DNA from 4 places in the Brevibacillus sp. HB1.1 genome. Region 1 is predicted to be linked to each of the others. Evidence: riboswitches for the same ligand, from Rfam matches in the RefSeq annotation. Region 1 holds a riboswitch; each other region holds the start of a gene.
What was found. Region 1 has a riboswitch for S-adenosylmethionine ahead of HPY27_RS03855 (aminotransferase class I/II-fold pyridoxal phosphate-dependent enzyme). Riboswitches for the same ligand answer to the same signal wherever they lie in the genome.

Region 1 (7,468 bases):
TCACCTTTGTGGACTTTGATCATCATCTGGGTCTGATCAACCAGCAGCATCCCCATTACAGCATCTCCCGCACCCTGCGACATCTGCTCTACCGTGTAACTTTGCCTTGTCACCATATCCATAAAATCAGCTTTTGTCGGCTTCAAAATATCCATCGCTTCTTTTATGTTCTGCCCGAGATACATGCCGTTGACTCCGTATTCCTTTTGATTTTCAGAGTCAAATGTAGCAGTTGGTTCCGACTGGGCCGAACACGCCGCCAAGACAACAACTGTTAATACCCAAACTGCAGTCATTCGCAAGCATTTCCACATCATTCACCTGTGCCCACCTTTGCTACCACTCTTTTGGTTATCTTAGCTTATCCGGCAAGCATCGGGCAACCATAGGGAGACGAGCTTATTCTCGTGTTCCGCTGACTTTGCGGCGCGGTCGATTAGGCGGCAGATTGCTGTCCACCGATTGTTTGAAGTTCTCTAGTATTTTGAGGAGTGATGCGAAAAAAGGCGAACCAAACACCGCTACAATTCCCCACATCCAGGTTCCTAACTGCCACGAATTTTTTACATAAGCGGATTCAGCACCAGTTAAAATGAGAGCTGGATCCAGACCAAGCATGCCAAAAATGACACCAGCAGCCAATACGGAAATAAGCAGATTGAAAAAGCGCTTGTAGTGCATCAGTCTAGCAGCGTGATACTGATCCTCCCAGCAATTTTCTTTCGCCTCATAGTCCGTCGCCAAAAAGGGAACGACTGATTTAAAAGCTTCCGTGACACCTGCTGCCGCGCTGGACACCGCTGTTATATAAATCAAAAAAGAAATAGATGAATCCAACGTAACCATCATGCTTCCCCCCTTTGTACATATGTATGGAGATGGAGGGACAACTTGCAAATTTTTTACAGTTTGTATATTTCCCCTTTTCTGTTTATACGGTAACATGTTGGTGCATGTAAATATGAGGAAGGGCAGGGATTGCTATGCAGGACTTTTCTTTTGTATGGAATCAGTACGACTTGATTCGCGGAATGTTTTTGGCGAGATTGACGGAAATAACCGAGGAAGAAGCAGACGTGGTTCCAGATGGCTTTAAAAACAACATTCGCTGGAATCTTGGTCATATTCTCCTGACACAAGATTACTTGCTCTTCGGATCAGAAGGAATGAAATGTCCTCCGTATTACGCAGCCATGTTTGCTCCAGGAACCAAGCCTGCTGATTGGCAAAAAGAAGGACCTTCCCTCGAGACCTTAGCTGCAGAGCTAAAAGAACAACATGTGCGTATTAAAGAAGAATTGCATTCCCGATTGAATGATCCATTGCCAAAACCGTTTCAGCTAGGAGACAAAGGTACTATGCATACTTATGGGGAAATGATGGTCTTCACTCTTTTCCATGAAGGGATGCACATCGGATGTATTTCGTCATTGCGAAATGCGATCACAGCTGCTAAATAAGGAAAATCGGACAAAAACGCGGGAATTTATTATCCGCGTTTTTCTTTTTGCCTCCGAATCTGCAAAAAATGAAAACCGCTCCAATGAGGAGCGGTCCTTGTCGAGCCCGAATTGCTTATGGGGTTCTACCGGTTATTCTCTTTGGCTCTTCAACCTCCATCGTAGAGAAAAGTAGCTAAAGGAATCGGTTAATCTCCATACGACTTTCGTCGATTGCTTGATCATGATTATCCACGGATCTTCGCCTCCTGCAAGGCATTTCGCCGTTTACTTACATGAATCATCGGGCTCGACAAAAATAGTATGACCTCCTCACTGTTTTTCATACATTCTCTTTACAATAAATCTGCGGCCAGCTGTGCAAGCACACTCCGTTCGCCTTTTTCCAACTGGATATGTCCAGCCAGCTTTTGGTCTTTAAATACTTCTACCACGTAGGTTAAACCGTTGTTGCTCTCATCCAAGTATGGATGATCAATCTGCTCAGGATCACCCATTAGTACAATTTTCGAGCCGTCCCCTACCCTCGTCAGGATCGTCTTCACTTCATGCTTTGTCAAGTTTTGCGCTTCATCAATGATAATAAATTGTTCGGGGATGGAGCGCCCACGAATATACGTCAAAGCTTCCACCTGCAAACTACCCATGCCTGCCAAAATTTTATCCAGATCACCTGGGCGCTTTGTGTTAAACAAATATTCCAAATTATCATAAATCGGTTGCATCCACGGTCGAAGCTTTTCTTCTTTTTCGCCGGGCAAATAACCGATGTCTTTTCCAAGCGGAACGATAGGTCTTGCCACTAACAGTTTTTTGTATTTTTGCTGGTCCTCGATTTGCAGCAGGCCCGCTGCTAATGCCAGCAAAGTTTTTCCTGTACCGGCCTTACCGGTCATAGTTACTAAAGGAATATCATCTCGTAGCAGCAATTCGGTTGCCATCCGTTGCTGTACGTTACGGGCTCGGATGCCCCAAATCGGATCATCATCTGACACAAGCATTTCTAACGTTTTTCCGTCCGGGTCGACCTTTCCAATCGCTGAAATAGATGGGTTGCATTCGTCCTTCAGCACTAAAAATTGATGAGGGTAAAAGCGATAGCGTGGAAAACAGGAGGCCAACTGCAGCTTTCTTGTCGCGTAGTAGTTCTTGATGATATCGGACGCTACCATCATCTTCTGATACCCCGGGTAAATACTGGAGAACTCCCCCACAACTCGATCCGAAAGAAAATCCTCTGCGGAAATATTCAATGCATCAGCCTTGACTCTCATGAGAGCATCCTTACTTACCAAAATGACCGGTCTTGGCTGTGGTTTTCCGTTTTCCTCCTCCTGTAAGTTTAGTGCGACCGCCAAAATGCGGTTGTCATTACTCATTTCTGTGAATTGTTTCTGAAGGCGGTGGAAAGAGGAATGATTCAGTTCCACCCGAAACAACCCGCCTGTTTCTAGGGTAATACCAGTGTGCAATTGCCCCAGCTCACGAAAACTGTCAAAGAGCCGAGATACGTACCGAGCATTGCGGCCAATTTCATCCATGTACCGCTTTTTGGAATCGATTTCTTCTAATACGACAGCTGGTATGACTATTTCGTTGTCAGCGAAAGAAAACATCGCCCTTGGATCTTGCAGGAGTACGTTGGTGTCCAGTACGTAGATTTTCTTCAAAATCTCGCCTCCTATTACCCTTCTTATATACCCTATGCAATTTTTGGAGGGATGCTCAAGTGCGGCGACGTGATGTACTACAGTCTATGTTCAGGTAGACAGAGATAGACGACCCATTGGCAGAATGAAAATCGGCAGCCCAGAACAAAATACTTGTAACCCTGCCCTCCTCAAGAAGGAAGGCAATACTGGGAAAGGGAGAATGCCTGTGAAACGGATCATGATCTGCTGCCTCGGTTTTAGCTTGTTGCTTACAGCATGCATGTCGGGCAAAAATCCACCAGCCAATCAGGCTGCACAGCCGAAGCATGCCACTCATACGCAACGCGTTCAGCAAACAGCTCCTGAGCCTGCTTATAATCAATCTTCTCAAGCCACCGCTGATCGTCTGGCCCAACTGGCAACACGTGTGAAAAGGGTACACAGCGCGACTGCTGTGGTCTTGGGTAAATATGCTGTAGTCGGTATTACTGTAGACCCGAATTTGGATCGCCCAGAAGTCGGCGTCATTAAGTATACGGTTGCGGAAGCACTGAAAGAAGACCCTCAAGGAGCGAACGCTGTCGTAACCGCAGACCCTGCCGTCGTACAGCGTTTACGGGAAATGAGAGATGATATTCGTCGCGGCCATCCTGTTGCCGGTATTACGGAAGAGTTGGCGGATATCGTAGGTCGGATCATTCCCCAACTGCCGCGCAGTGTGCAGCCTCGCAATGAAACACCTTCTCAAGTAAAAGAAAAACGCATGCACAAAGAGCCGCAAGGACAAAACAAAATCAACGCAAATCGTACAGGAACCCCTTAAAAGAAAAAGAGGTATCCCCCGGATTTAAGCCCGGGAGAATACCTCTTTTTCTTTATGGACTGGTGCTTCAGATGGCAAATGATCCAAAGCTTGCTTCAAATCTGCTACCAAGTCATCGAAATCCTCTAAGCCAGCTGACAACCTGATCAAGCCATCTGTGATTCCCCTTGCAGCTCTTTCCTCAGTAGGCATCGCTGCATGTGACATCGTAGCTGGGTACGAGAGAATCGTTTCCACTGCCCCGAGGCTGACAGCCACAATCGGCAATTTTACGCGATCAAACAACGCTTTTGCTCGCTCCCGACTCCCTACATCAAAAGAAAGAACAGCCCCATGACCAGTCGCTTGTTGTGTTTGAATCAGATGACCGGGATGATCCTCCAGTCCTGTATAGTAAACGCGGCTTATTTGTGGATGCGATGACAACCAGTTGGCCAAGCTCGCGGCTGTTTTCGTGCTGACATCCAATCGGGCTTTCAATGTTTTGAGTCCACGCATCACCAGCCAGCAGTCCTGCACACCCAAAATCGCTCCCATGCCATTCTGGATAAAGTAGAGCTGCTCCCCTAACGCAGCCTCCCTGGTAACGGCCAGGCCAGCCACGACGTCGCTATGCCCTCCAATAAACTTCGTTGCACTATGAATGACCACATCTGCGCCAAGTTCCAATGGCCGCTGGTAATACGGGGTAAGGAACGTATTATCGACAATGACGAGCAAGCCGTGCTCCTTCGCGATACGAGAAACCGCTGCAATATCTGTCACCTTTAAGGTAGGATTGGAGGGGGTCTCCAGGTAAACCCCTTTCGTTGCCGATGTAATGGCCGCACGAACGGAATCAGTATTTGTTGCATCCACGAACGTAACGGAGATGCCCATTCTCGATAATACCTTGGTCAAAAACCGAAACGTGCCACCGTATACATCTTCCGCCACTACAACATGGTCTCCAGCTGAAAACAACATGAAAACGCTGGATATGGCAGCCATGCCAGATGAGAACGCGAAACCGCGTGCGCCTCCCTCCAGAGACGCAATGGCTTCCTCCAAAGCCTGCCTGGTCGGATTCCCTGACCTGGCATAATCGAATGTACCTGGCTGATCGATATCAGCCTGATGAAACGTCGAAGCTTGATAAATCGGAACCGACGACGCACCTGTGAACGGGTCAATGCAAGTCGAACCGTGGAGGATCTTGGTTGCAAAATTCATCGTACACTCCCCCCTACGACCAAACTAGCATTCAATGCCTGAAACAAATCGGCTACGACATCATCTGGATGCTCGATGCCAACCGACAGTCGCAACAATCGATCACAAACACCGACATGCTCTCTGACTTCTTGCGGGATATCGGCGTGAGTCTGCGTTGCCGGATACGTACACAATGACTCGACACCACCCAGACTTTCCGCAAAGGACACGATTTGCAGATTTTGCAGGAACAATCCCACCTGCTCTACATCGCGTACGCGGAACGATACCATCCCACTATGCCCAGTCGCTTGATTCACCTGTATCTCATGCCCCGGATGCTCTGGTAGACCTGGATAAAATACCTCCGCCACTGCCGGATGCTCACGCAGCTTTTTCGCTACAATCAAGGCATTGGATTGATGACGCTCCATCCGCAATGCCAATGTTTTCATCCCGCGAACGAGAAGCCAGCAATCTTGTGGTCCAAGTACAGCACCGATTGAATTGTGCAAAAACCGGATTTTTTCCGACAACTCTTCCCCTTTTGTTACGATGAGTCCAGCCAGCACATCGTTATGTCCTGCCAAATACTTGGTTGCACTATGTAAGACGATATCTGCACCAAGCTCTAGTGAGCGTTGACAATACGGGGTTAAGAATGTGTTGTCTACAATCGTAAGGAGCCCGTGCTGTTTCGCCAATTGCGTTACTGCTCGAATATCGGTAATCTGCATGAGCGGATTGGTTGGTGTCTCGACGAAGATCGCCTTTGTCTCAGGGCGAATCGCATTTTTGAGTGCACCAATGTCACGCAAATCCACATACGAAAACGTCAGACCATAGCGAGAGAGCACTTGCTCGAACAATCGATAGGTTCCCCCGTACAGATCGAGTGAAACGATCAGATGATCCCCTTGGGAAAACAAGCCCATGACGGTATGAACAGCAGCCATTCCTGAGGCGCAAGCGAAACCTGCATCTCCTGATTCCGCTTCAGCGATGGTCTCCTCCAAAATAGTGCGAGTAGGATTAGCTGTGCGTGTATAATCGTATCCAGTGCTCTGGCCCAAGGCCGGATGGCGATAAGCCGTTGCATAGTAAACAGGAAAGCTCACCGCCCCTGTTTTTTCATCTCTGCCTACTCCCGCCTGAATCAATTTCGTTTCCAAATTCATGTCTGTTTCTCTCCCTCCAATAGTGTACGAGGGCATCAAAAAAGCCCTCTTTCCTCTGAAAGAAGGCTTTGTTTACGTCACCGTAAGCAAATCCTTCTCATCTTTCAGAGTTTGATAACTCTGCAGGAATTAGCACCATTATCTCCCTGTTAAAATACAGGTGATTGGTTGCCGGGCATCATCGGGCCAGTCCCTCCGCCGCTCTGGATAAGAAGATTGCTATTCAATTTGATTGACCCTAATACTAAAGGATCGGCAGGATTCTTGTCAACAATTTATTTCCACCCGTTAATTTGCATCTTTCAAGGCGGTCATCACTTGATTGTCCAGCTTCGCTGCCGCGTTTTTGTCATACGTCTTTTCATATTGTGGTTCTACGGAAATACGGGAACCGTAAAACATAATATCACGAACAGCCTCAATTTTGATTTCTGCCATGGCCAGCTTGAGCGGAACGCCTTCCAGTCGGTCTGTTTTGACAGAAGCACGACCATTAATGGCGAAAGACGAGCCGGCACCGATCAAATGCAAGACAACTTGCGGTTCCTTCGCAATATTAGCCAAAATACGTGAGCGATTATCCACGGCAAAACGAATCGTATCGGCGGTGACAGCATACGTCCAGGACAAGGAGCTGAGCGATGGTGCTCCTGACTCATGGTCTACTGTGCCCAAGGTAACAAAACGCTCCTTTTGCAAGAGCTTGAATAAATCTTCAGAAAGAGATTGGGAAACAGTTTCAGCCATTTCAAAGCCTCCTAACAAACGTTTTGTACGTTCATTTTACCCTTCGCCTAGCTGATAGGCAAACGTTTCCTCTTCACCTTGATTCTGGTTGTCTTTTTCCCTAGACTGGTAATAACGATACCGAATGATGGAAGGGGATGGACAGCTTGTCGCCTACAGACCGCCTCATGCAGCAAATTGATCAAGTCCTTGAAGAGCTTCAGGAAGTTCGGAAGGTAAATGAGCGGATGCATAAAATTGCGATGTTCCTGGAAGATATCCGACTAGCAGATGTGATCCAAAATTACACAGCCCCGCGCAAGCTGCTCTGGATCAATTTCCTCGCAGGTCTTGCCCGGGGTCTGGGGTTGACGATTGGTACTGCTATCGTTTTGGCTTTCCTCGGCTCCCTCTTGACGCAATTTCTTTCCATCC
Region 2 (7,468 bases), on a different contig from region 1:
TGCTGTACAACGAGCGGAGAGAAGTGGAGCCGTTTTGGTTGCAGCAAGTGGTAATGAAAGTAGCCGTGTGGCGTATCCAGCTGCCTATCCAACAGTCGTAGCGGTAGGGGCTGTGAGGAGTAACAATGAAGTCTTGTCTCAGGCAAATACGGGGCCGGAACTGAATTTGGTGGCTCCTGGGTTGAACGTATACACGACGAAGCTAGGGGGAAAATACGGCTCGTTTAGTGGTACTTCAGCAGCGGCACCGCAAGTAGCTGGCGCAGCTGCGCTCATTCTCGCTCGGCACCCTAATCTCAGTCCGTTTGATGTGAGGCAATTGCTTTATCAAACGGCTACTGACTTGGGGGAGAAAGGATGGGATCGGAAGACTGGATACGGCTTGTTAGATGTCAACAAAGCAGTGAAAACGGCACTTTCTTACGACTTTTTAGAACCGAATGATTCTCCTTCCAAAGCGAAGGCGTTTCCGATTGAGTCACAAATACGCGGCAATTTGGGTCCAAAAGATACCGTAGATTGGCTGAAGATGGACATCCCTTACGATGGAAAGGTCAGCTTTACGGCTACAGTAACATCGGGTATTTCTTCGGCGGTGGCTGCTACCTTTTACCCTGAGAATCGTCAACCGATTACACAGTACTTCGGGAATGGCGATACGATAACGGTCCCGGTCAAGGCAGGAAGTATGAACATCCGCTTAATGCGCAATGGAGGCGTCAACAATGCTTTTAACTACGTGTTGACGAGTAAATTTACGATCAACCCTGACCGAAATGAACCGAACGATACACAAGAAACGGCCAGACCGCTTGTAGGGAACCAAATCAGTGTAACAGGCAATTTTCATGATGAAGGCGATCAGGATTGGTTCTCTTACTATGTTCGCGAGTACGGGCATTTAGATGTCACTGTAAGCCCTGACAACAAGAGAGTGGATCTGTTGCTGGGTCTTGGCAAACAAGCACCTGGTCAAAAAGCAGTAGTCTGGGATCCTCTATACGATAATGGGACAAGGGACAATCCGACAGAGCGGGTCAGTAAAGAGGTGTCCCCGGGTAAATATTACATCCGTGTGAGCGAGTATTCGCGGAATGCAGTCAATGGCGAATACCAGCTGGATTTGGGGTACACGCCAGTTAAAAAAGATTTCAATGAGCCGAATGATACCTATCAAAAAGCGTCTCCGTTAAGCGGTGGGACAGTGATGTCAGGAACAATTCCGACAGCAGCTGATCCCGACTGGTTCCAATTTACTGTCAATAGCGAATCATATGTGACATTCCGAGCGCCGTATATTCCTGTGGATAGTGGCTTTCGTTTCGCACTCTACAGCGATCGAAACATGAACTATGCGCTTGCTTCGACGAACGAGGTAGCCGAGCTTTCCAATAGTGGGAATGAAGTTATCGGTTTGCGCTTGCAGCCAGGAAAATACTATGTACGTCTCAATAGTGGTACTTCGTTCAAATATGATTCGTACCGACTCACGGTGACGCAGCAGAAATTGATAGCGGGCTATCGCGATATTTCGGACCACTGGGCGCGCTCAGAGATCGTCAGACTTAGCTCTCGCGATATTGTAAATGGATTCAATGATGCTTCGTTCAAGCCGAATCAGGCAGTGACCCGTGCAGAGTTTGCGACGATGCTGCTTAAATCGATGCGTGCGACCGGTTCCAAGGTAGCGACTACCTATACAGGAAACACGACCTTCCGGGATATGAAAAAGCGGCACTGGGCGTATCACAACCTAGGTGTAGCCTATCAATTAGGAATTTTGAAAGGGTACCCGAAGAATGAAATGAAGCCGGATCAGCCGATATCGCGTGCAGAGATGGCGGTCATGATCGCGCGGGCACGTGATGTTTTAATGTATAACCGTGGTACCTCGAATTATCAGGATGTGCCAACGAGTCATTGGGCTTCTCCTGCCATTGAGGCTTTGACATCTAGAAATTGGCTCAGTGGTTACGGTTCTTCCTTTAAACCGAATGGAAGGGCAACTCGCGCAGAGGTAGTAGTGGTACTTTCCAAGGCCTATCAAATATAAGTAAAATTTTTCCTATTGACATCTCTGAAAAAAACAATTATTCTATTATCCGTAATGGATACTCTTATCCAGAGCAGGCGGAGGGACTGGCCCTATGAAGCCCGGCAACCGATCTAGAGCGGTGCTAACCAGCAGAACGGACATCTGTTCTGGCCGATAAGAGGATGAAGGAAGCAAAAAACGCTCAAACCTTTTCCTCCTAAAAATGGAAAGGGTTTTTTATTTGCGTTTACGTAGATAAAATCCTGACTCGGCTACCACACTATTTGTATGAGGTCAAAGGAGGTATTTTCTCATGGCTTTGCAAAAAGGTCGTCGTCTGTTTACATCCGAATCTGTAACCGAAGGACATCCGGATAAAATTTGTGACCAAATTTCCGACTCCATCTTGGATGCGATCCTGTCCAAAGATCCAAACGCTCGCGTAGCTTGCGAAACTTCCGTAACTACTGGTTTGGTTCTCGTAGCAGGAGAAATCACTACAAACACTTATGTAGATATCCAAAAGCTCGTTCGTGAAACCATTCGTGAAATCGGTTATGACCGTGCGAAATTCGGTTTTGACGCTGACACTTGCGGTGTTATTACTGCAATTGGCGAGCAGTCCGCTGACATTGCACTTGGTGTAGACCAAGCATTGGAAGCACGCGAAGGCAAAATGACTGACGCTGAGATCGAAGCAATTGGTGCTGGTGACCAAGGTTTGATGTTTGGTTTTGCTTGCAATGAAACACCTGAGCTGATGCCACTTCCAATCAGCATGTCCCACCAATTGGCTCGTCGTCTGACTGAAGTACGTAAAAACGGAACACTTGCTTACCTCCGTCCTGACGGAAAAACACAAGTAACCGTTGAGTACGATGGCGACAAACCAGTTCGTATCGATACAATCGTTATTTCTACCCAACATGCTCCTGAAACAACTCTGGAGCAAATCAAGCAAGATCTGGTTGAACACGTAATCAAACCAGTTGTTCCAGCTGAACTGTTGGACGCTGAAACCAAATACTTCATCAACCCAACTGGCCGTTTCGTAATTGGCGGACCACAAGGGGATGCTGGCTTGACTGGCCGCAAAATCATCGTAGATACTTACGGCGGTTATGCTCGTCATGGCGGCGGTGCGTTCTCCGGTAAAGATCCGACAAAAGTTGACCGTTCCGGTGCATACGCAGCTCGTTATGTAGCGAAAAACATCGTGGCTGCTGGCCTCGCAGACAAATGCGAAGTACAAGTTGCTTACGCAATTGGTGTAGCGCAACCAGTTTCTATTGCAGTAGATACATTCGGCACAGGTACGATTTCCGAAGAAGCTCTGGTGAAATTGGTTCGCAAACACTTCGACCTGCGTCCTGCTGGTATCATCAAGCAGCTCGACCTGCGTCGTCCTATCTACAAACAAACAGCTGCATATGGCCACTTCGGACGCAATGACCTGAATGTTCCTTGGGAGCAAACAGACAAGGCAGAAATCCTGAAGCAAGAGGCTGCTCAACTGTAATATCATGAATGACATAAAAAGAGCCTGGTGTTGCTACTGGGCTCTTTTTCATTTTAGGAGCAAAGTCATCCAATTATTGGGCCAATTGTTGCACAGGAATTTGTAGGACTGTGTCGAATCTCCTAGTGAGGAAGTAGAGGAGGGGTTTTTTTGCCGAACAGAAGGCTCTTCCTGATCGTGTTTCTTACTTTTTTGTTTTTTGCAGTGGCTATTGGGTTGTTAGGCGAATCTTTTCTGGAAAAAAAGAATAAACAAGAAGTGCAACCTTTTCCCCAAGTGGATACGTCTATAAGCATAAGTGAGACAAAAAATGCTGAGCCAAACGTCACACTAATTGAAGAAGCAGCGGTTCAAACGAAAAAGTGGTATAACAATCAGGTTGTGGTTTTGACGTACCATCATGTCACGGATCAATCGAATCAGCGGTATGTCATAGCTCCTGATCAATTTGCCCGACACATGAAATTTTTGCATGATAACGACCTGAATCCGATTTCGTTGGATGAGTTCCTGCGATTTATGGAGACGGGTACCTTACCGACTGAGAATGCTGTTTTGATTACGTTTGACGATGGGTATGAGAGTTACTACACAGAAGCATTTCCGATCTTACGTACATACGGCTACCCTTCAGTGAACTTCGCGATTGCGGGGCGCTTAAGAGATGTAGCTGATCGAAAACGGGAGAATATGACGCCACCACTTACGCGTCAACAGGTTAACGAAATGATTCATTCGGGGCTGGTTACAATCGGTTCCCATACGTACAGTCTGCATGAAGAGGAAGAACGAAATAAGTGGGGCGATCTTGGCCCAGAAACAGCTCCGGTCTATCTGAAAGACTTGCAGCGTTTAGAGGAAGAAAAAGAGTACAGGGACCGACTCTATGTGGATTTCAGTATATCTCGCGTTAGTTTAAGCGAATGGATGAAGCAAGAGATCCAAGTCATCTCGTTGCCATTCGGCTACACAAGTCCAGTCGTACTGGAGACAGCTCGTCAAGCTGGCTACCGCTATGTATTTACATCCAATCGTGGATTCGTAAAACAGGGAACAGATCCGTTTGCCATTCCACGCAATGACATGGGACTGCGAGATGTTGAAGAAGAGCACCTCCAACAGTTGTTCACGAAGGCTAAAAATGAGTTTGAAGGAGAGCAATCATGAACAAAGCGATAGACATCAGCGTGCTGGACGGGGTGATCAAGCGAACGATTGAAACCGTAGAAACGAGTAAAACCCAAATATTTGATATAGCTGAAAACGCCAGACAGCATGGCAACTCATTGAAGTTTGATTTACATGAACTTCGACAAGAAATTTCCAAAGTGATTCAAAAAGTCGATGCACTTGAACTGGCGTATCGCAAATCGCGCAACAAGCTCGTGTTGGTCAGTCGTAATTTTCATATGTACACGGAGGAAGATATCCGGGTTGCGTATGAAGAGGCGAGCCGTATTCAGGTAGAGCTGTCCATTTACCGCGAACGGGAAAATAATTTGAAGCGCAGAAGAAATGATTTGGAGCGTCAACTGCGTACCTTGGAAGAAACCATCGTCCGTGCAGAAAAGCTGGTTTCTCAAATGGGCGTTGTGCTAGGTTACTTGACGGGTGACTTAAGCAAGATAGGCGAGGCGCTGGAATCGGCTAAGCAGCATCAGTTGATGGGCTTAAAGGTAATCCAGGCTCAGGAAGAAGAGCGCAAGCGTGTCGCACGCGAAATTCACGACGGTCCAGCTCAATCGATGGCGAATGTCGTGCTGCGTTCGGAAATTGTAGAGCGCATGTTGAAGAACGAGCGCATTTTGGAAGCGCAAATGGAACTGCACGAGCTGAAGGAAATGGTACGCTTGAGCTTGGCGGATGTTCGACGTATTATTTTTGATTTGCGTCCAATGGCATTAGATGACTTAGGGCTAGTACCTACCTTGCAAAAATATATTCAAACGTGCGAAGAGCGTATTCAGTCTTCCATCGATCTGGTAGTATTTGGTGTGGAGCCTCCTTTGCGCAGTTCGGTAAAGGCTGCGATCTTCCGTTTGGTTCAGGAATGTCTGAACAATGTGGAGAAGCACGCAGGCGCTACGACAGTTCAAGTGAAGCTTGAATTTGTACAAGATTCGTTAAGTCTTATCGTCAAAGACGATGGGGTTGGGTTCGATCTGGAAAAACGCATGGCGAATGGCAACTCTTTTGGACTCTTGGGAATGCGTGAGCGTGTACAGCTCTTAGAGGGCAGTGTTGAGCTGCAATCCGCTCCGGGAGAGGGAACCAAGGTTATATTCCAAATACCGATAAAATTGTGACATGATACGTAAATAAGTACTGGGGGATGAACCATGGATAAGAGACAGCAAGAACTCCGCATCGTGATTGTAGATGACCATCAATTATTTCGCGAAGGCGTAAAGCGAATATTGGAAATGGAAGAAGATTTCAAGGTCGTCGGGGAAGGTGCGGACGGAGGAGAAGCCACAGTATTGGCGGAAGAGCACAAGCCGGATGTCTTGTTGATGGATATTAACATGCCGAACATAAATGGCGTTTCTGCTGCAGAAAATGTGATTTCGGTAAGCCCTTCTACTCGTGTGATTATGCTCTCGATTCATGATGATGAGGGATATGTGTATCGTACACTCCGCGCTGGAGCGTCTGGCTACTTGCTGAAGGAAATGGGAACGACAGACCTCGTTGATGCTGTGCGTGTAGTGGCGAGTGGTGGTGCATACATACATCCAAAGGTGACGGGCAAGCTGATTGAAGAATTCCGTCGTCTGAGCGAGCAGGAAGGGACGGCAGAGCGTAGCTTCTCCGTAGATGAATCGCAAGCCATCGATCCAAAAGTGATCGAGTCGCTTACCCGTCGCGAGCGGGAAGTATTGCAGCTGATGGCAGAAGGGAAAAGCAATCGTGCCATTGGGGAATTCTTGTTTATTAGTGAAAAGACGGTTAAAAATCACGTTAGTAGCATTTTGCAAAAGCTCAATGTGCAAGACCGGACACAAGCTGTTGTCATCTCCATTAAAAATGGCTGGGTGAAACTGTAGGAAGCGCTTCCTATTTGCACGCTGTTCAAGCCGTGCGGCATACCTTGGTATAGGAGGAGGTATGACCGTGATGGAAGAGCTGATTGTATGGCTTTTGGCAGCATTTGGCTGCTCCTCTTTGTTGGTAATGATCGCGGAGCGCTGGACCAATCGGACGGATAGCGCGAGCGAGCTCCCGCATGAGCATTATCGGTTGCTGGTGCGCAATTCGGAACAGGTGCTGGAACGTGTAGTGCGGAGTCTGCTGTTTCGCTCGTATTGGAGTGGCAGACCTATCCGAATTACCTTGATAGATGATGGATCAGACGATGATACGAAACAGATGACAGCTGTCTTGAATCGTTATCCGTACGGACAATGTTTGGGAGACGGACAGGAGGATATGGCGGCTGGAACCATCGTCATTGATCTGCGGGAGAAAAAAGAGGGAGCATAAAAGTTTGTTAAGCGTAAATATTACGAGCTGTCGACAATAGATCGGCGGCTTTTTTATTTTTCTACGGCCTTATTTTGGTTCCGAAATTTATTTGCCGGACCTGTCTGTCTTTTTGCACACTAAGGGCAAGAGGGCGGGGGAGTGAGCGTATGCGTGAGTATTTGCTGTATATCAAAGCTTGCGGCGGATCAATACCACAGGTGCAGACTTATGTTACGCCGAGCTTTTCTGTAGATCGTTCTTTTTGGCAGGAGAGAGAAGGGTGTGTCCTGCATGTCATCGGGAAGACATCGTCGCTTGCTCTGGCCTTTTCCTTGCGTGCAAAGGTGAACGGGTATTTGATGGAACAAGTCGGCAAAGGACGGATGCTGACTGATGGATATGTAAAAGAGTTGAGAGCACTGGCGGTAAGTAGCGTGTGCGAAGCGAGC
Region 3 (7,468 bases), on a different contig from region 1:
CCGGCATACTTCAGCGTCTTCCTTTTGAATCGTCAGTGCTTCATCGAGCACAGCCGCCTTCAACTCGGCAATCGACGCTCCGCTTTCTTTTTCAACACGAGCTTTGATGCGATCCAACGCCCAGAACAGATTCACGGCTGTCGGACGGGAAGAGCCCAGGTAGTCTGCCTGCTGGTTCAGTTCCTGCCAAAACTCGTCGTAGTTACTCGCTTCACTGCCACGAATACCAAGGTAGAGCCCGTAAGCCGCCGCCATGCCAATCGCCGGTGCGCCTCGTACTTCCAAGCGACGAATGGAACCCCATACTTGCTCGGAGGTAGTCAAGTTCAAATAGATCGTTTCTACTGGCAGACGCGTCTGGTCAAGCAAGACCAATGCGTCATTCTCCCACTTAACAGGTGCCAATTGAGTGCTGGTTGTCATACTGTTGTAGCCTCCTGATAGTAACGTTCGGTGACAGTGCGTACGATGTCCGTGATATCTGTCGATTCGTCGATGCCGCCGCGACCGAGAATCAGCGCTTCTCCAATCGAGAGAGCCAGACGCTCTGCTTCTGCGCGAGTCTGGTCGTCTTCAATGGCATTCAGGTCCGCTACGCCTGCCAAGCCGATGACACGGCGCAAGATTTTGCATCCGGCATAGCCTGCTGTATCCTGAATCAAGCGCTTCACGTAGCTTTGCCACAGTCCCTCGACATGGGCGCTGCGCTCTTTGGCTTGCTTGTGCCAGAGCTGAACGAATTGCGAAACGAATTCATTCCAGACATCCTCGACCGTTTCCAGTAAGTATTCGCGGTACGCTTCCCGTTCTCCTTGATCTTTTTGCAAACCGTGCTGTCCTGCGTAGTTGAGCAATAGATTGGCAATGACCGCCCCGATGTCAAAACCGATTGGACCGTAGTAAGCGAACTCTGGATCGATTGCTTTCAAGCTGTTTTCCGTGATGAAAATACTTCCCGTATGCAGGTCACCATGCAGCAGCGCTTCCGATCGCGTAAGGAAATCGTATTTCAGCTTGGCGATTTCCAGCTTCAGCGGCCTGTTGTTCCAGATCGCCTCGACTTCCCGGCGAATCAACGGGTTGAAGTCGTTGGTAGGCGCATTTTCATACGGATCGGTAAAGACGAGATCTTCCGTGATTTTGCATAATTCTGGATTTATGAATGTTCCGACTAGCGCTTTTTTATCGTACGGATGCGCGCCCAGATCGGAGGTGAAGAACAAGGTTTGCGCGAGAAAACGACCAATTTGCTTCGCGAATAGTGGGTACCGCTTTCCTTCGATCAGACCTTTGCGCATGATGATGTGGTCCCCGACGTTTTCCATGACAGTCAACGCAAGTTCCCCATCGAAATGATACACCTGCGGCACCAAGTCTGGAACGTATTTGTGCTGAATGCGGAGTGCCTCGCTCTCGATACGAGCCCGATCAATCGTAAGTGGCCAAGATTCTCCCACGACGCGGGCAAAAGGCAGTGCTTGTTTGACAATGACGCTCTTACCGGTTGCCAGCTCCTGAATGTCAAAAACCAGATTGAGATTGCCATCCCCGATTTCATGGCTGGTCAGCTCTGCTCCTTCGCTAAAAAGACCCGGTATTCCTTTTACGTACTCCACTGCTTCCTGTTCAGTCAATGCGCGATATGCCATGATTCCAAAACTCCCCTCTACGTATTTTCCCTCTATCTCTACTTGTTTTGTTTGAGTACCTGGAGCAATAAAAAGACCTCTTTTCCCGAAGAAAAGAGGTCGCTGTCGTCACGTGTAAGAACCGTGTTGATGTCCCCCTTATCTTCCAGACTACTTTTGTTTCTGCAGGAATTAGCACCGTGCATGTCGCCTGTCAATCAGTCGCTTCCTTGCGTCTGAATGGCGTCATGTCGGTTGCCGGGTATCATCGGGCCAGTCCCTCCACCTTCTCTGGATAAGGTATCCAAATCGTATTCGGTTTTTGATTTAGTTTGAATCATACAACCAACGCTTCCACGATGTCAACACCCTTTTGTGCAAAAATTCGCACCTTGCTATCAGTAGCTGTATTGTGTTCCCGATGCCGCAGGTCGCTCCCAATTTCACCAGTCTATCTTGCCTAGAAACGCTGCTGTTATTGACTTTTCGGCCTTGAGCTTCAGCAGTTCTTTGGTAGGTCCGGTGAGGACGGCTCCGTAGATTCGCACTCCGTTTTGAACAGCCAAGACCGTACTTTTTCCCCACGGTAGTCGTCCAAGGAAGAGTAGGCGCGACAAAAGGTTTCCTGTGTCAGATCCTCTGCCAGCCTCTCATCTCGTGTCAGCCGGAAAAGATAGCGGTACATATCGTTTACATGCAGCCGGTACACATCCTCCAGACCTACTTTCCCAAGCCGTTCACACCCCTTCATCCCTTACCACGAAGGAAGTGCCAAATAGTTTCACCTTCGTCTCATTTTTCTTCTAACCTGCTGCACATTCTCTGCAAAAACAAGGATTGACTCCTGACAATGAACGTCATATCATGGGGGAAACGAATAACTCTTATCGCGAGCTGGCTGAGGGACTGGCCCTATGATGCCCGGCAACCGGCGCTATACCATGAATCGTACGCGGATGATGCGTACCTTGGATAGCGAAACGGTGCTAATTCCAACGGATAAGAGTCGAGATAGAGCCTCTTTGGCTTGTTTCGGCTACTGACCCGAGAGATGAGAGGAGACGAGACGCTTTCATAGTCGACAACCGCCTCCCCGCTCAATGGGGAGGCTTTTTTTAATCATTCAAGGAGGATGAGACGTACCATGAGTGAACAACGTATCCTCGTCACCTATCTCACACAAGCAAAAGACTTGAACAAGAAAGCGCAAGCCATTGCTGTCGGCATGACAGTCGGTTCCTGGACGGATCTGCCGCTTGCCAAGCAAGCTGAGCTAGCGCCGTATCTTGGTGAAGCCGTGAGTGCAACACCGCTTGCGACACTGGAAAACGGAGAAACACGCGGTTTGATTACCGTCAGCTATCCGACCCGCAATTTTACAGCAGACATTCCATCCTTGTTGACCGGAATATTCGGCAAACTGTCGATGGATGGCAAAATTAAGCTCGTCGACATCGTTTTCCCTGACTCATTCCTTCAGGCTTTTCCTGGACCGAAGTTCGGCATTGATGGTCTGCGCGAACGTTTAGGGGCACATAACCGTCCGCTCTTGATGAGCATTTTCAAATCGTGCCTGGGCCTTCCTTTCGATGACCTGAAGACGCAATTCCGGGCACAAGCCTTGGGCGGAGTCGATCTCGTGAAAGATGACGAAATCTTCTTTGCAGATGACCGCGCTCCTTTTATCGAACGGATCAAAGCGTTCAAGCAAATCGCCCAGGAGACAGAAGCCGAAACAGGCAAGCCCGTCCTTTATGCAGCCAACCTGACTGGACCAGTGCATGAGCTGAACGAAAAAGCGAAACGTGCGGTAGATGCAGGTGCTGACTGCCTCTTGTTCAATGTGCTGGCCTTTGGATTCGATGCCCTGCACCGTTTGGCAGCCGATCCCGATGTACACGTACCGATCATGGCGCATCCAGCATTGGCAGGCGCTTACTATCCATCACCTGACTACGGTATCGCCACCCCGCTTCTGCTCGGAACGTTGATGCGCGTAGCTGGTGCAGATTTGGTACTCTTCCCATCTCCATATGGCAACGTCGCCTTGGACAAGACAGAAGCGTTACAGCTCGCCAAGCATTTGACCGACCCACTGAATCGTGTACGCCGTTCCTTCCCGGTTCCATCTGCCGGCATTCATCCTGGGCTGGTTCCACAGCTTTATCAAGACTTCGGTCTGGATCAAATTGTCAATGCAGGTGGTGGAATCCACGGTCATCCCGGTGGAGCAACCGCAGGAGCGAAAGCATTCGTCGCCGCGATTGAGGCTGTCACCGCAGGCCGAACACTGGAAGAGGCTGCCGCAGAATCGCAAGAACTGGCGATCGCCTTGGAAAAGTGGGGTGGTGCACGATGAGCAAGAAGCTCGTCCTGTTCTGCGATTTCGACGGAACGATTACCGAAAAAGACAACATTGTAGCGATTGTCCGCAAGTTTGCTCCCCCTGAGTGGGAAGCCTTGACGGAGCAAATCCTTTCGCAAAAAATAAGCGTTCAAGAAGGGGTAGGCAAGCTGTTTCAACTCTTGCCCTCCTCCTTGCGCCAGGACATTATCGATTTCATTGTCCAAGAAGCGACGATTCGCCCGGGATTTGCTGAATTCGTGAGCTATTGCCGCGAAGAAGGCATTGAGCTGTTGATCACGAGTGGCGGCATCGACTTTTTCCTGGAGCCTATCCTGGCACCCTTCGATCTTACCGATGTACCGATCTACTGCAATGGCAGTGATTTCAGCGGAGAGCGCATCACCATTACGTGGCCCAACGCTTGCGATGAGCATTGCACGAACGGCTGCGGCATGTGCAAGACGACCATCATCCGCCGCTACGATCCAGCAACCCATTTCCGCATCGTCATTGGCGACTCCATCACTGATTTGGCTGGAGCCAAAATCGCTGACTATGTGATTGCCCGTCACTTCCTCGCTGACAAGGCGGAAGAGCTGCAATTGTCGCATAGCAAGTTCGCCACATTCCACGATGTGATTCGCATTTTACAGCAAGTCCAACAGGAGGTCGTCTAATTCATGACTGCAACACTCGAACAACGTCTGGATGCCTTTCGCCGTCTGGATGACGCCAAGCTGACATTTGCCCGCCGGGACTGGTTTCCCGGCACCAGCGGCAATCTCTCTATTAAAATACAAAACGATCCCTTGCAATTTGCCGTAACGGCAAGCGGCAAAGACAAAACCAAGCTGTCTCCCGAAGATTATCTGGTCGTAGATCAAGACTCGCGTCCGGTGGATGAAACTGCTCTCAAGCCATCCGCGGAAACGCTCATCCACGCCGTCGTCTACAAAACGTTCCCGAAGGCTGGGGCTTGCTTCCACGTCCATACCGTATGGAATAATCTCATTTCCGAGCTGTACTTTGGACAACGCGCTTTCTCCATTCAAGGACAAGAGCTGATCAAAGGACTCGGAATCTGGGAAGAAAACGCGCGTATTACTGTTCCGATTGTTGAGAACTTTGCCGATATTCCGACCTTGGCTAACGAAATTGAAAAAGTGATCACACCAGAAGTTCCCGGTGTACTCATCCGTAACCACGGTATCTACACGTGGGGCGGCAATGACTTCGAGGCCAAGCGCCACCTGGAAGCTTTTGAATTCCTATTCGAGTATCACGCCCGCTGGCTGCAATTACGCCAAGCAGTCGTGTCCACTACAACCACCAATTAAGGAGGAATAAACGATGGCACAAATTCGTTTTCACGACAACAATGAGTACATCTCAGCACCCGAGGAAGTTGTCTCCTTCCTGGACACCCAAGAGATCATTTACGAAAAATGGGGCGTGGATCGCCTTGATCCAAAGCACCGTGATAACTACAGCCCGACAGACGAGGAAAAACAAGAGATTCTCGACACCTTCAAGTCAGAAATCGATGCGATCAGCCAACGTCGCGGTTACTTGACAGCGGACATCATCGTCCTCTCTGACAAAACGCCTAACCTCGACGAGCTGTTGGTGAAATTCAAGGGCGAGCATCACCACACAGACGATGAGTGCCGCTTCTGCGTCGATGGTCACGGTATTTTCGCCATCAAAGGCAAAGATGATCGCTACTTCGACGTCGAGCTGGAGCCAGGCGATCTGATCTCCGTACCGCCGAACTACCGCCACTACTTCACCCTGATGGACGACCGCAAAATCAAAGCGATTCGCCTATTCGTCACTCCTGCAGGCTGGGAAGCAATCTATTAATAACGAACCCCTTGGCATTTACTGATTGCCAGGGGGTTTTGTCTTTCACCCTTCACTTTATGACGCCATTTCCCTTAATCGATACGTCAGGCTTGATTTCAACAGTGGCATTGGAAAAGGCTTTCGTCCAATCATCCTCTACCTTTTTGTATTCCTTATATTCATAGGCACGCGCATAGAGACCAAACCCAAATGGGTCTACACCGATTTCCTGGCATTTCTTGATTAACTTCGTGTAATCCTTCTGTAACTCGTCACTGATCATTCGCTCCATCTTTTTGTAGTCCTTTTTCATGTCGTACGGAAACATTCGCTCCGATATGGACACTCGCAATTTGAAATGAACGTCAAAATGAAACCGACCGTTCTGATAGGATGTTTTCACTTTTTTTTGGACGCCCTTGATAAAAAAACTGATCCTGTCTTTCACAATTTGATTGTGTTCGTTCGGCTCTTTAATCGGGATGGTGACGGACAGTTCCCCTTGTTTTTCATGGAGCAGCGTTTGCAAAAGAATGGTATCCCGCGGTTCTATCGAGCCTGCGTACGTTCCATTTTCTTTTAACAAAGCCGTCCCCATTACCTTTACCGCCTTCTTTTCTTTCTTCAACTCAGTCAGGGTAGGCGTCATCCCTTTTTCAAACATTTGCCGATGGAGCTCCTGCGCCCTCGTCTTTACCGTCAGATTTCTGCTATTGGCTGTGTCTATCAGCTTTGTAACATGAATGGACAGACGAGGCTTGTCCTTTGGTTTAAAATCAAACAACTCATTCACTGGACCATCATGTACAGCCATGCGGGCGTTGACACTAAACTTTGCATCCCGAAAAACGACATCTAGCAACCGAAACCAGTCCGGGTGAGCCAGCAGTTTTTTCCCCATTACAAGCACCTGAATTTTGCCTGGTTGGGTCAAGCCTGTCACTCGCTCATCAAAGCCCATTCTCGCCTCTCTAATCGTAGATGACCGGATACCGTATTGCTCAGATTTTTCCTTTGCTTCCCGACTGAACACAGGGCTTGAGATATAATAGAGAAGCTCGTTTTTTTCGTTCAAATCAATTCCGACCATCAGCGATAAAGTGGTATCCTCCAAATTGATCTGGTCCTTGCATCCTGCCAACATGATTACCAGGAAGCTACATAACAGAATCTGAAATACCCTCATGCTTTTTTCCCACCTTCTGCTCGTTTCGATAGCCTGATCGGTCCCCAAGCTAGTAACGGAAGCGCATAAGCAAAGAACAATCCTGTATAGCTCCAAATTTGTGACGCTTTCTTCAGATCGATAAAGGATGGCGTATATAACCATACCGCCACTGGAACCAAAAGAAGGAACAGACGCAAATGCTTGCGGTGATCCTTCATGCCAAATAACTGACTGGATGAAAAGACACAAAAATAGATGTACGGCGTTGCAGTTGTTGACAATATAAACAAATAACTAGAGAGAAATAGAATATCGACACGTTCCAAAAAACGGAACTCGATGGCTTTCCATAGATTGAGCGTAGGCCATGTATACTCCGTGATTTCATCGGGGCTAAAATAAGCAAAGCAAACGATGATGACAGATATATACACAAGCATCGTCAATGTATTCGCAATGACAATGCCGAGAGACGCATAT
Region 4 (7,468 bases), on a different contig from region 1:
GCCTTTTGCTTCTTCTTCTGTCAGTTGAACCGTTTTGTTTACAGGGGAATCGATTTTTGCTTTTGCTGTTTTTTCCTGAACTTCCTTGCTCAGCTGGTAGTTGATGAAGTCTTCTGCGAGTGCTTTGTTTTTCGAGCCTTTTACGATGTTAACCGTATTCATGACCGCATATCCGCCGCTTGCAGGTTGTACGAAAACAGCTTCCGGAACAGCGGCTTTGATGTCTTTGAAGTACATTTCCATGATCGGTCCTACGCCGATTTCTTCTTGTCCAAACATGTTCACGTATTCGGAGGTCTTGTCGTAGAACTTCACTACACCTTGGTTAACTTCTTTCATTTTCGCGAAGGCTTGATCCTCGTTAAATTCCTTGCTGCCCGCTATCTGGGAAGCACTGTCGAGAACCATTGGGCCAGTTGTGGACGTAATGCTTGGCAATGTCAGCTTGCCTGCCAGTTCTGGGTTCCACAAGTCTTTCCAATCCTTGATCTCGGTTTTCACGAGTTTTGGATTGTAGGCAATCCCGAATTGGCCAATCGTGTAAGCTGGACCGTACTCCTCGCCCAGTGGTGCTTTGGCAATATCATAGATTTGATCCAGATTCGGGATGCGGCTGCGGTCGATTTTTTCAAATGCGCCACTCTCAATCCCTTGCTGTGCATAGTAGTCAGAGAGGTAGATCAAGTCTACATCGGAGCTTCCTTGGCGAATTTTGTTCAGGCGCTCTGCATTGTTCCCGATTTCCAGTACGATTTTCACGTTATGTTCTTTTTCAAACGGCTCATATACTTCTTTGCGGAAAAAGTCTTCAGAGAAGCCCCATGTGGAGATGACCAGCTTTTGTGGCTCACCCTTGGCTTCGCCGCCAGCCCCACCCGCTTGTGGTTGATCATTGCTGCCACAGCCAGCGAGAGCCAGTGACATCATAGAAAAAGACAGGATTCCAGCAAGTAATTTTTTCATCGTAATTCTCCTCCAGTTGGGTTCATTTGATGACAAAATATGGTGGTACAATAAAAAGAAAAGTACCCTTGATTAGAACGTATCATTCTAAACAAGAGCACTTTTCTTCGTAAACAAAGAGAAGTGACACCCGTTTTTACGCAAAGTCTACGGTCTCCCCTTAAGATAGATCAAAAGAGAAAATCCGAACGATTGCGTCAGGTATTCAGTTCTGATTCAGCTAAAATAACATTCGTGATCGCCCACTGCGTAGGCGCATCATAGTCCCGTAGCACGGCTTCCAACGGCAACCCCATCTCTTCCTCCAGTCGCTCTCTCAGTCTCTTCTTATAAAGAAGGGACATGCGAAAATCGACTTCGAGCTTGAGGGCCGGCGCTTCTCCTTCCAACGCTTGTGAGCGCGGAGAGCGGCGATGCTTGGCTTGGAACGTAATCATCTGGTTTTCAATCGTGACTCGGAGCAAAGTCGTTCCAAATCCGAACAACTCTTTTGCTATCTCATTATAGATGGCAGACAGCTTTTTTCTGGTTTCATTGGAGTCCACTAGAGTCATGTCATCACCTGCGATAGCTGGTATCGGGTTCATTCGCTCTCATTATACATATGATTTTTTAATTCTTCAATATAATATTCGTATTTTGATCAATTTCACATTTTTCCACCAAGTCATTCGTTTGCAAAAACAGTTGACACCTAAAAATTCAGTCGTTATAATCCAACTATCCAAATAAGAATTAACAACAATGTTTGGAATGATAATTTCATAGCACATTCTCTTATGAAGAGAGGTTGAGGGACTGGCCCTATGACACCTCGGCAACCTATCGCAAACGATACGGTGCCAAATCCAGCGGAATTTATTCCGACAGATAAGAGAGGTATTGTTGCAGTGTGGTTACATACTCGCAGTTTTCGCCTCTTCTGTCGGAAGAGGCTTTTTTCTTTTCCATCTTACATCCAGAGAAAAGGGGTATTTTCATGAAAAAGACTGGTCTACTGCTCACTACACTACTGCTCGCTGCATCGTTCGTAACGGCTTGCGGCGGTAAACAAGAAACTGCTCCTGCTAACGGTGGCACTTCTGCTGAACAAACCTCACTCAAAGTGGGCGTCACTGGCGGCCCGCACGAAGAGATTCTCAACAAAGTGAAAGAAGTCGCCAAAGGCAAAGGACTTGAAGTCGAAGTCGTCGTTTTCAACGACTACGTACAGCCGAATCAAGCTCTCGATAAAGGAAATCTCGATGTAAACAGCTTCCAGACCATCCCGTTCTTGGCGAAGTTCAATCAAGATCATAAAACAAAAATTGTCGAGGTCGGAAAAACCGTCACGTACCCGATGGGCCTGTACTCCACCAAGCATAAAAAAGTCGAGGACATCCAGGCAGGCGGCGTTGTCGGCATTCAAAACGACCCAACCAACCGAGCACGCGCCCTGCTGCTCTATCAGGCAGCTGGCTTGATTAAGCTCAAAGATGGCGTGGGCGACAATGCAACGCCACTGGACATCGTGGAAAATCCAAAAAATTTGCAATTCAAAGAGCTGGAGGCTGCTTTCCTGGCACGCTCGTTGAGCAACGTAGAGGTAGCTTCGATTAATACGAACTTCGCAATGGAAGCTGGCTACTCCCCGAAAAAAGATGCGATCTTCGCTGAGACGGCTGACTCTCCATACGTGAACATCTTGGCAGTCAACGAAACCAACAAAGACAACCCAGCTATCAAAAAACTGGTAGACATTTACCGTTCGGAAGAAGTGAAAAAATTCATCGACGAACGTTTTGAAGGAGCTGTACTGCCGTCCTGGTAAGATCGACGCCAGGAACATCAAGAACAACAAGGAGAACTCGTTATGATACAGCTAACCGATATTCATAAGTCGTATCAAGTAGGAAACAAGCAGGTAGAAGCATTGAAGGGCGTATCCCTTCAGGTAGAAAAAGGGCAAATCTACGGGGTTATCGGCTTTAGCGGAGCGGGAAAAAGTACCCTGCTCCGCACCATCAACCTGTTGGAGAAGCCGACCAGCGGTTCTGTGATCGTCAATGGCCACAACATGCTGACCCTCAAAGAAAAAGAGCTGCGGCAAGCTCGCAAAAAGATCGGGATTATTTTTCAACACTTCAACCTGCTCTCTTCCTATAATGTCTTTGACAATGTGGCGGAAATCTTGCGGATGAATCGCGTCCCCAAAGATGTCATTAAGCGCAAGGTAGAAGACCTTCTCGGCTTGGTTGGCTTGTCTGATAAAGCAAACGCTTATCCTTCTCAGCTATCCGGTGGACAAAAGCAACGGGTGGGTATCGCTCGTGCACTTGCGACTGATCCGGAAATCCTGCTCTGTGACGAAGCGACTTCTGCTCTCGACCCGCAGACGACTGAATCGATTCTGGAGCTGTTGCTCGACATCAATCGAAAGTTCAACCTGACCATCGTGCTCATTACGCATGAAATGCAGGTCATTAAAAAAATCTGCGACCAGGTAGCCATCATGGAAAACGGTGTCGTCATCGAGCAAGGCTCTGTTCTGAATGTTTTCAGCAATCCGCAAGAGCAAACGACACGTAATTTTATCAAAACGGTTTTCGACGATCAGGTACCACAGGAGATTTTGTCCAAGATAAAAGAAACCGGACCCGTTTCCAAAATTGTTCGCGTTGCCTTTCGCGGGGATGCCGCTCTCGATCCTGTTCTAGGAACACTCTCTGCACGTTTTCCGATTAGCACCAATCTGTTGTACGGCTCGATTACGACCATTAAGGGAACGGCGCTCGGCATTTTGCTTTTGCACATTTCTGGTGAAGACCAGGCCATTCAGGATGGCATTCGCTTCTTGCGTGAATCCGTCTACCGCGTAGATATTGTGTCACCAGAGGAGGTGCGGAGTTAATGGAGCGTTTGATTGAAATGATTCCGATATTCGGACAATCCCTACAAGAAACCGTCATCATGGTTGGGTTTTCATTATTCATTGCGACATTAATCGGGATTCCGCTCGGGATTTTGTTAGTCATCACACAGGCGAATCACCTTTTCCCGAACAAAATCATCTATCACACCCTGAATACGATCATCAACATTGTGCGCTCGCTGCCTTTTATTATCCTGATGGTTGCGATCATTCCTTTTACGGAGTTGATCGTGGGCACTTCTATTGGGATTGAAGGAGCAATTGTGCCGCTCATCGTCTATACGTCGCCTTACATCTCACGCTTGATGGAAACGGCCCTGCATGACGTCGATCGTGGCGTTATCGAAGCGTACCAAGCGATGGGCGCATCCCGGACGCAGATAATTTTTCGCATCATGCTGCGCGAAGCACGGCCTGGCATCGTCCTCTGCCTGACGATTGCGACGATCGGCTTGATTGGCGCTACGGCTATGGCGGGCGCAGTCGGTGCTGGTGGGCTTGGCGATCTCGCCTTGCGCTACGGCTATCAGCAATGGGACATCGAAGTCATGATCATTACTGTCGTTATTCTCGTCGTCTTGGTCCAGCTCATTCAATCGCTGGGTAACTGGGCAGCCCGAAAACTGAAAAAGAGTGCGTAAAACGAAGAACCCCTGACATGATCGCTTGTCAGGGGCTTTTTTGTAGGTATTTAGACTGATCGTCACTGAAAGCTCGTTGGAATTTCGTCCGATATTCATGTAGACTTATATATACAAGTCATTAAACTGAGAGGGGCTACTCAAATAACATGAAAAAACTCATCATGATGTTGGTTGCCGTAATGCTCGTACTCGCTCCGGCCGGAGGATTCATTGATCATGCCGACGCGAAAGGCTATAAGTCCGGGAAAAAATCCTTCAACTCTAATACGGCTCCTACGAACACGCAAACGCCTAACAAAGCTGATACAAATGTAAATGCTTCAACAAATAAAGGTACAACAACAACTCCTGCTGCTACAGCAAGCAAAAGCGGCGGATTCATGAAAGGTCTCATGATTGGTGGTCTGGCTGGTTTGCTGTTCGGATCCCTGTTCGGTGACATGGGTATCCTGGGCTCCATCCTTGGCTTCATGATCAACCTGATGGCGATCCTCGCTGTGATTATCCTGATCCGTAAAGTGATCGTCTACTTCAAAACCAAGCGTGAGAAAGAACAGGAACTGAACGCATGGAAAAGATAACATTTTCCGAACAAGATATCATTAATGCGATCTGTATTCACGCAGCCTACAAAAAGCAGTTGAAGCCACAAGACATCTCCGTCGAACTGATGTGGGACGAAGAATACGGCTTTTCTGCTGAAGTACACTGGATGGATCGCCAACAAATCTTCATCGAGATGAATATGATTGAAGCGATTCGCTACTATCTGGAGACCCAGATGCAGCGCAACCCTTATTCCGCCGGTATCGAGCTGGTATTGGACGACAAACACGGGATCATCGCTCATATCACCTACTAACACTGGATAATCATTTGTTAACCCAAGGCCAATTTGTTCACGCATGTGAGCAGGTTGGCTTTTTACTTATTGAATTTGACCTCATTACGTTATATACTTTATCTTAGTGAAAATGATTATCATTACTACGATTAATTATAATTCGTGTTCAAAAAGTCGTCTTTTCAGCACCGAGAAAGTGGCGAGAACCTGAAGAAGGAGGAGCGGAGTGTAGGGAACCTACATGAGCACCGGACTTCGAAGGTGAACGCCAATTTCGATGTCGAATACGCTCTCAGGACTACTGCGTGATCAAAAGACGACTTTTTGAACAACCTCGTTACAGGTACATACTTTGCTTAAAAAGGAGTTGGCCCATTGTGGAGCGCTTATACACGCAAAAGCTGGACATCGGATACGGTGAGCTTTCCATTGTCAAAGACTTGAACATCAGCATTCCTTCTGGAAAAATCACTGCACTGGTCGGTGCAAACGGTTCTGGTAAATCGACGATCCTCAAAACTCTCGCCCGGATTATGAAGCCAACAGGCGGACAAGTATTTTTGGACGGAAAATCGATCCACCAGCAATCGACCAAGGAAGTCGCCAAGCAACTGGCGATTTTGCCGCAAAACCCAACCGCACCCGATGGCTTGACCGTGTCTGAGCTCGTTACCTATGGCCGCTTCCCCCATCAAAAAGGCTTCGGCTCTTTGACCAAGGAAGATAAAGAGATCATAAGCTGGGCGATCTCCATGACCGGCATGTCCGATTTCCATGATCGTCCGGTTGACCAACTATCCGGCGGTCAGCGCCAACGCGCATGGATTGCCATGGCTCTAGCGCAAGGAACAGACATCCTGTTCCTGGATGAACCTACGACCTTCCTGGATATGGCTCACCAGTTGGAGGTTCTCAAGCTCCTACAAAAGTTGAATGACGAAGAAAATCGTACGATCGTCATGGTCGTCCACGATTTGAACCACGCAACCCGTTATGCACAGCACATGGTTGCAATCTCTCGCGGTACCGTTGTCGCTGAGGGAAGCCCTGCTGAAGTCATGACGCCTGAGATGCTGCGTAAGGTATTCAACATCGAAGCAGACATTCTAATTGATCCTCGCACGGGTGTACCGCTCTGCCTCCCTTATGAGCTGTCTCATGCAGTAGATCAAAAGCAACCAAGCGAAAACACTACCCAACCTGTTTACACGGAAGAGCGCAAGCTGGTTGGAGCCAGATAATTGTTAGATTCCGCAAGCAAAAGGCCGGTTTTCACCACGTTTTATGGTGTAACCGGCTTTTTGCTATACCTACTTGCAGTTAGTCACAACTCCGACATACATATACCCCGTATATGTATGTTAGTATTTGTTTGCAAGAAAATTATCCCATTTCAAAGGAGAGATCATCATGAAGGTTGCCATATTGCTTTTCGACGGCATCACCGCTTTAGATGCAATTGGTCCATACGATGTATTCGCTGCTACGCTGAAATGTGAAGTGAAGTTTGTCGCTAAGAAAAAAGGGTTAATCAAGCTTGACTCCAATATGGGCTATTTACATGCCGATTACAGCTTCTCTGAAGTTACTTCCGCTGATATTCTTGTTGTTCCCGGTTGCAGTCCGCCCAATTATAAAACCCCTATGAATGATGAAGAAACTCTACAATGGATTCACCACATACATGAAACAACGAAATGGACTACGTCTGTTTGCAATGGCTCTCTGATCTTGAGCGCCGCAGGCTTGTTACATGGAGCTGTAGCCACCACTCATTGGGGGTCCTTCGAACTGCTCCAATCCCTTGGAACCACTCCAACAGAGGAAAGAGTCGTTCGTCAGGGCAAAATCGTTACAGCGGCCGGTGTTTCCTCTGGTATCGACATGGCACTCCAATTAGTTGCATGGGAATTGGGAGAAGATATGAGTAAAGGAGTCCAATTGATTTTGGAATACGATCCCCAGCCACCGTTTGACTCTGGTTCACCTAAGAAGGCACCTGCTTTATTGGTAGAACAAATCAGAGGGATGTTACAGGAGTTTGCAAAACGGGAGCCCCGGGTATAAATCAGCACGTTTTAAAAAAATGAAAAGGCGACAGCCCAG

Region 2: another riboswitch for S-adenosylmethionine. It lies ahead of metK (methionine adenosyltransferase); the one in region 1 lies ahead of HPY27_RS03855 (aminotransferase class I/II-fold pyridoxal phosphate-dependent enzyme).
Region 3: another riboswitch for S-adenosylmethionine. It lies ahead of HPY27_RS18055 (2,3-diketo-5-methylthiopentyl-1-phosphate enolase); the one in region 1 lies ahead of HPY27_RS03855 (aminotransferase class I/II-fold pyridoxal phosphate-dependent enzyme).
Region 4: another riboswitch for S-adenosylmethionine. It lies ahead of HPY27_RS14475 (MetQ/NlpA family ABC transporter substrate-binding protein); the one in region 1 lies ahead of HPY27_RS03855 (aminotransferase class I/II-fold pyridoxal phosphate-dependent enzyme).

The regions. Positions count from the first base shown of each region.
Region 1 is NZ_JABMIV010000001.1:784,407-791,874, forward strand. Features, by position in the region: gene HPY27_RS03825 (hypothetical protein) at 1-317, opposite strand, end outside; gene HPY27_RS03830 (hypothetical protein) at 400-846, opposite strand; gene HPY27_RS03835 (DinB family protein) at 984-1,460, shown strand; gene HPY27_RS03840 (PhoH family protein) at 1,796-3,130, opposite strand; gene HPY27_RS03845 (YhcN/YlaJ family sporulation lipoprotein) at 3,333-3,935, shown strand; gene HPY27_RS03850 (trans-sulfuration enzyme family protein) at 3,960-5,147, opposite strand; gene HPY27_RS03855 (aminotransferase class I/II-fold pyridoxal phosphate-dependent enzyme) at 5,144-6,307, opposite strand; SAM riboswitch class I at 6,402-6,521, opposite strand; gene HPY27_RS03860 (pyridoxamine 5'-phosphate oxidase family protein) at 6,596-7,054, opposite strand; gene HPY27_RS03865 (DUF5665 domain-containing protein) at 7,192-7,468, shown strand, end outside.
Region 2 is NZ_JABMIV010000004.1:85,096-92,563, reverse strand. Features, by position in the region: gene HPY27_RS13035 (S8 family peptidase) at 1-2,053, shown strand, start outside; SAM riboswitch class I at 2,115-2,216, shown strand; gene metK (methionine adenosyltransferase) at 2,349-3,554, shown strand; gene HPY27_RS13025 (polysaccharide deacetylase family protein) at 3,705-4,721, shown strand; gene HPY27_RS13020 (sensor histidine kinase) at 4,718-5,860, shown strand; gene HPY27_RS13015 (response regulator) at 5,894-6,601, shown strand; gene HPY27_RS13010 (glycosyltransferase family 2 protein) at 6,672-7,037, shown strand; gene HPY27_RS13005 (ATP-dependent helicase ComFA) at 7,187-7,468, shown strand, end outside.
Region 3 is NZ_JABMIV010000006.1:314,604-322,071, forward strand. Features, by position in the region: gene mtnA (S-methyl-5-thioribose-1-phosphate isomerase) at 1-423, opposite strand, end outside; gene mtnK (S-methyl-5-thioribose kinase) at 420-1,649, opposite strand; SAM riboswitch class I at 1,785-1,930, opposite strand; gene HPY27_RS30620 (anti sigma factor C-terminal domain-containing protein) at 2,072-2,176, opposite strand; gene HPY27_RS18050 (sigma factor) at 2,128-2,379, opposite strand; SAM riboswitch class I at 2,510-2,686, shown strand; gene HPY27_RS18055 (2,3-diketo-5-methylthiopentyl-1-phosphate enolase) at 2,773-3,987, shown strand; gene HPY27_RS18060 (2-hydroxy-3-keto-5-methylthiopentenyl-1-phosphate phosphatase) at 3,984-4,652, shown strand; gene HPY27_RS18065 (methylthioribulose 1-phosphate dehydratase) at 4,656-5,312, shown strand; gene HPY27_RS18070 (1,2-dihydroxy-3-keto-5-methylthiopentene dioxygenase) at 5,326-5,838, shown strand; gene HPY27_RS18075 (Ger(x)C family spore germination protein) at 5,891-7,006, opposite strand; gene HPY27_RS18080 (GerAB/ArcD/ProY family transporter) at 7,003-7,468, opposite strand, start outside.
Region 4 is NZ_JABMIV010000004.1:421,644-429,111, forward strand. Features, by position in the region: gene HPY27_RS14465 (ABC transporter substrate-binding protein) at 1-963, opposite strand, end outside; gene HPY27_RS14470 (hypothetical protein) at 1,161-1,517, opposite strand; SAM riboswitch class I at 1,738-1,840, shown strand; gene HPY27_RS14475 (MetQ/NlpA family ABC transporter substrate-binding protein) at 1,943-2,773, shown strand; gene HPY27_RS14480 (methionine ABC transporter ATP-binding protein) at 2,816-3,853, shown strand; gene HPY27_RS14485 (methionine ABC transporter permease) at 3,853-4,515, shown strand; gene HPY27_RS14490 (hypothetical protein) at 4,665-5,099, shown strand; gene HPY27_RS14495 (YxcD family protein) at 5,087-5,380, shown strand; gene HPY27_RS14500 (ABC transporter ATP-binding protein) at 5,740-6,603, shown strand; gene HPY27_RS14505 (DJ-1/PfpI family protein) at 6,773-7,429, shown strand.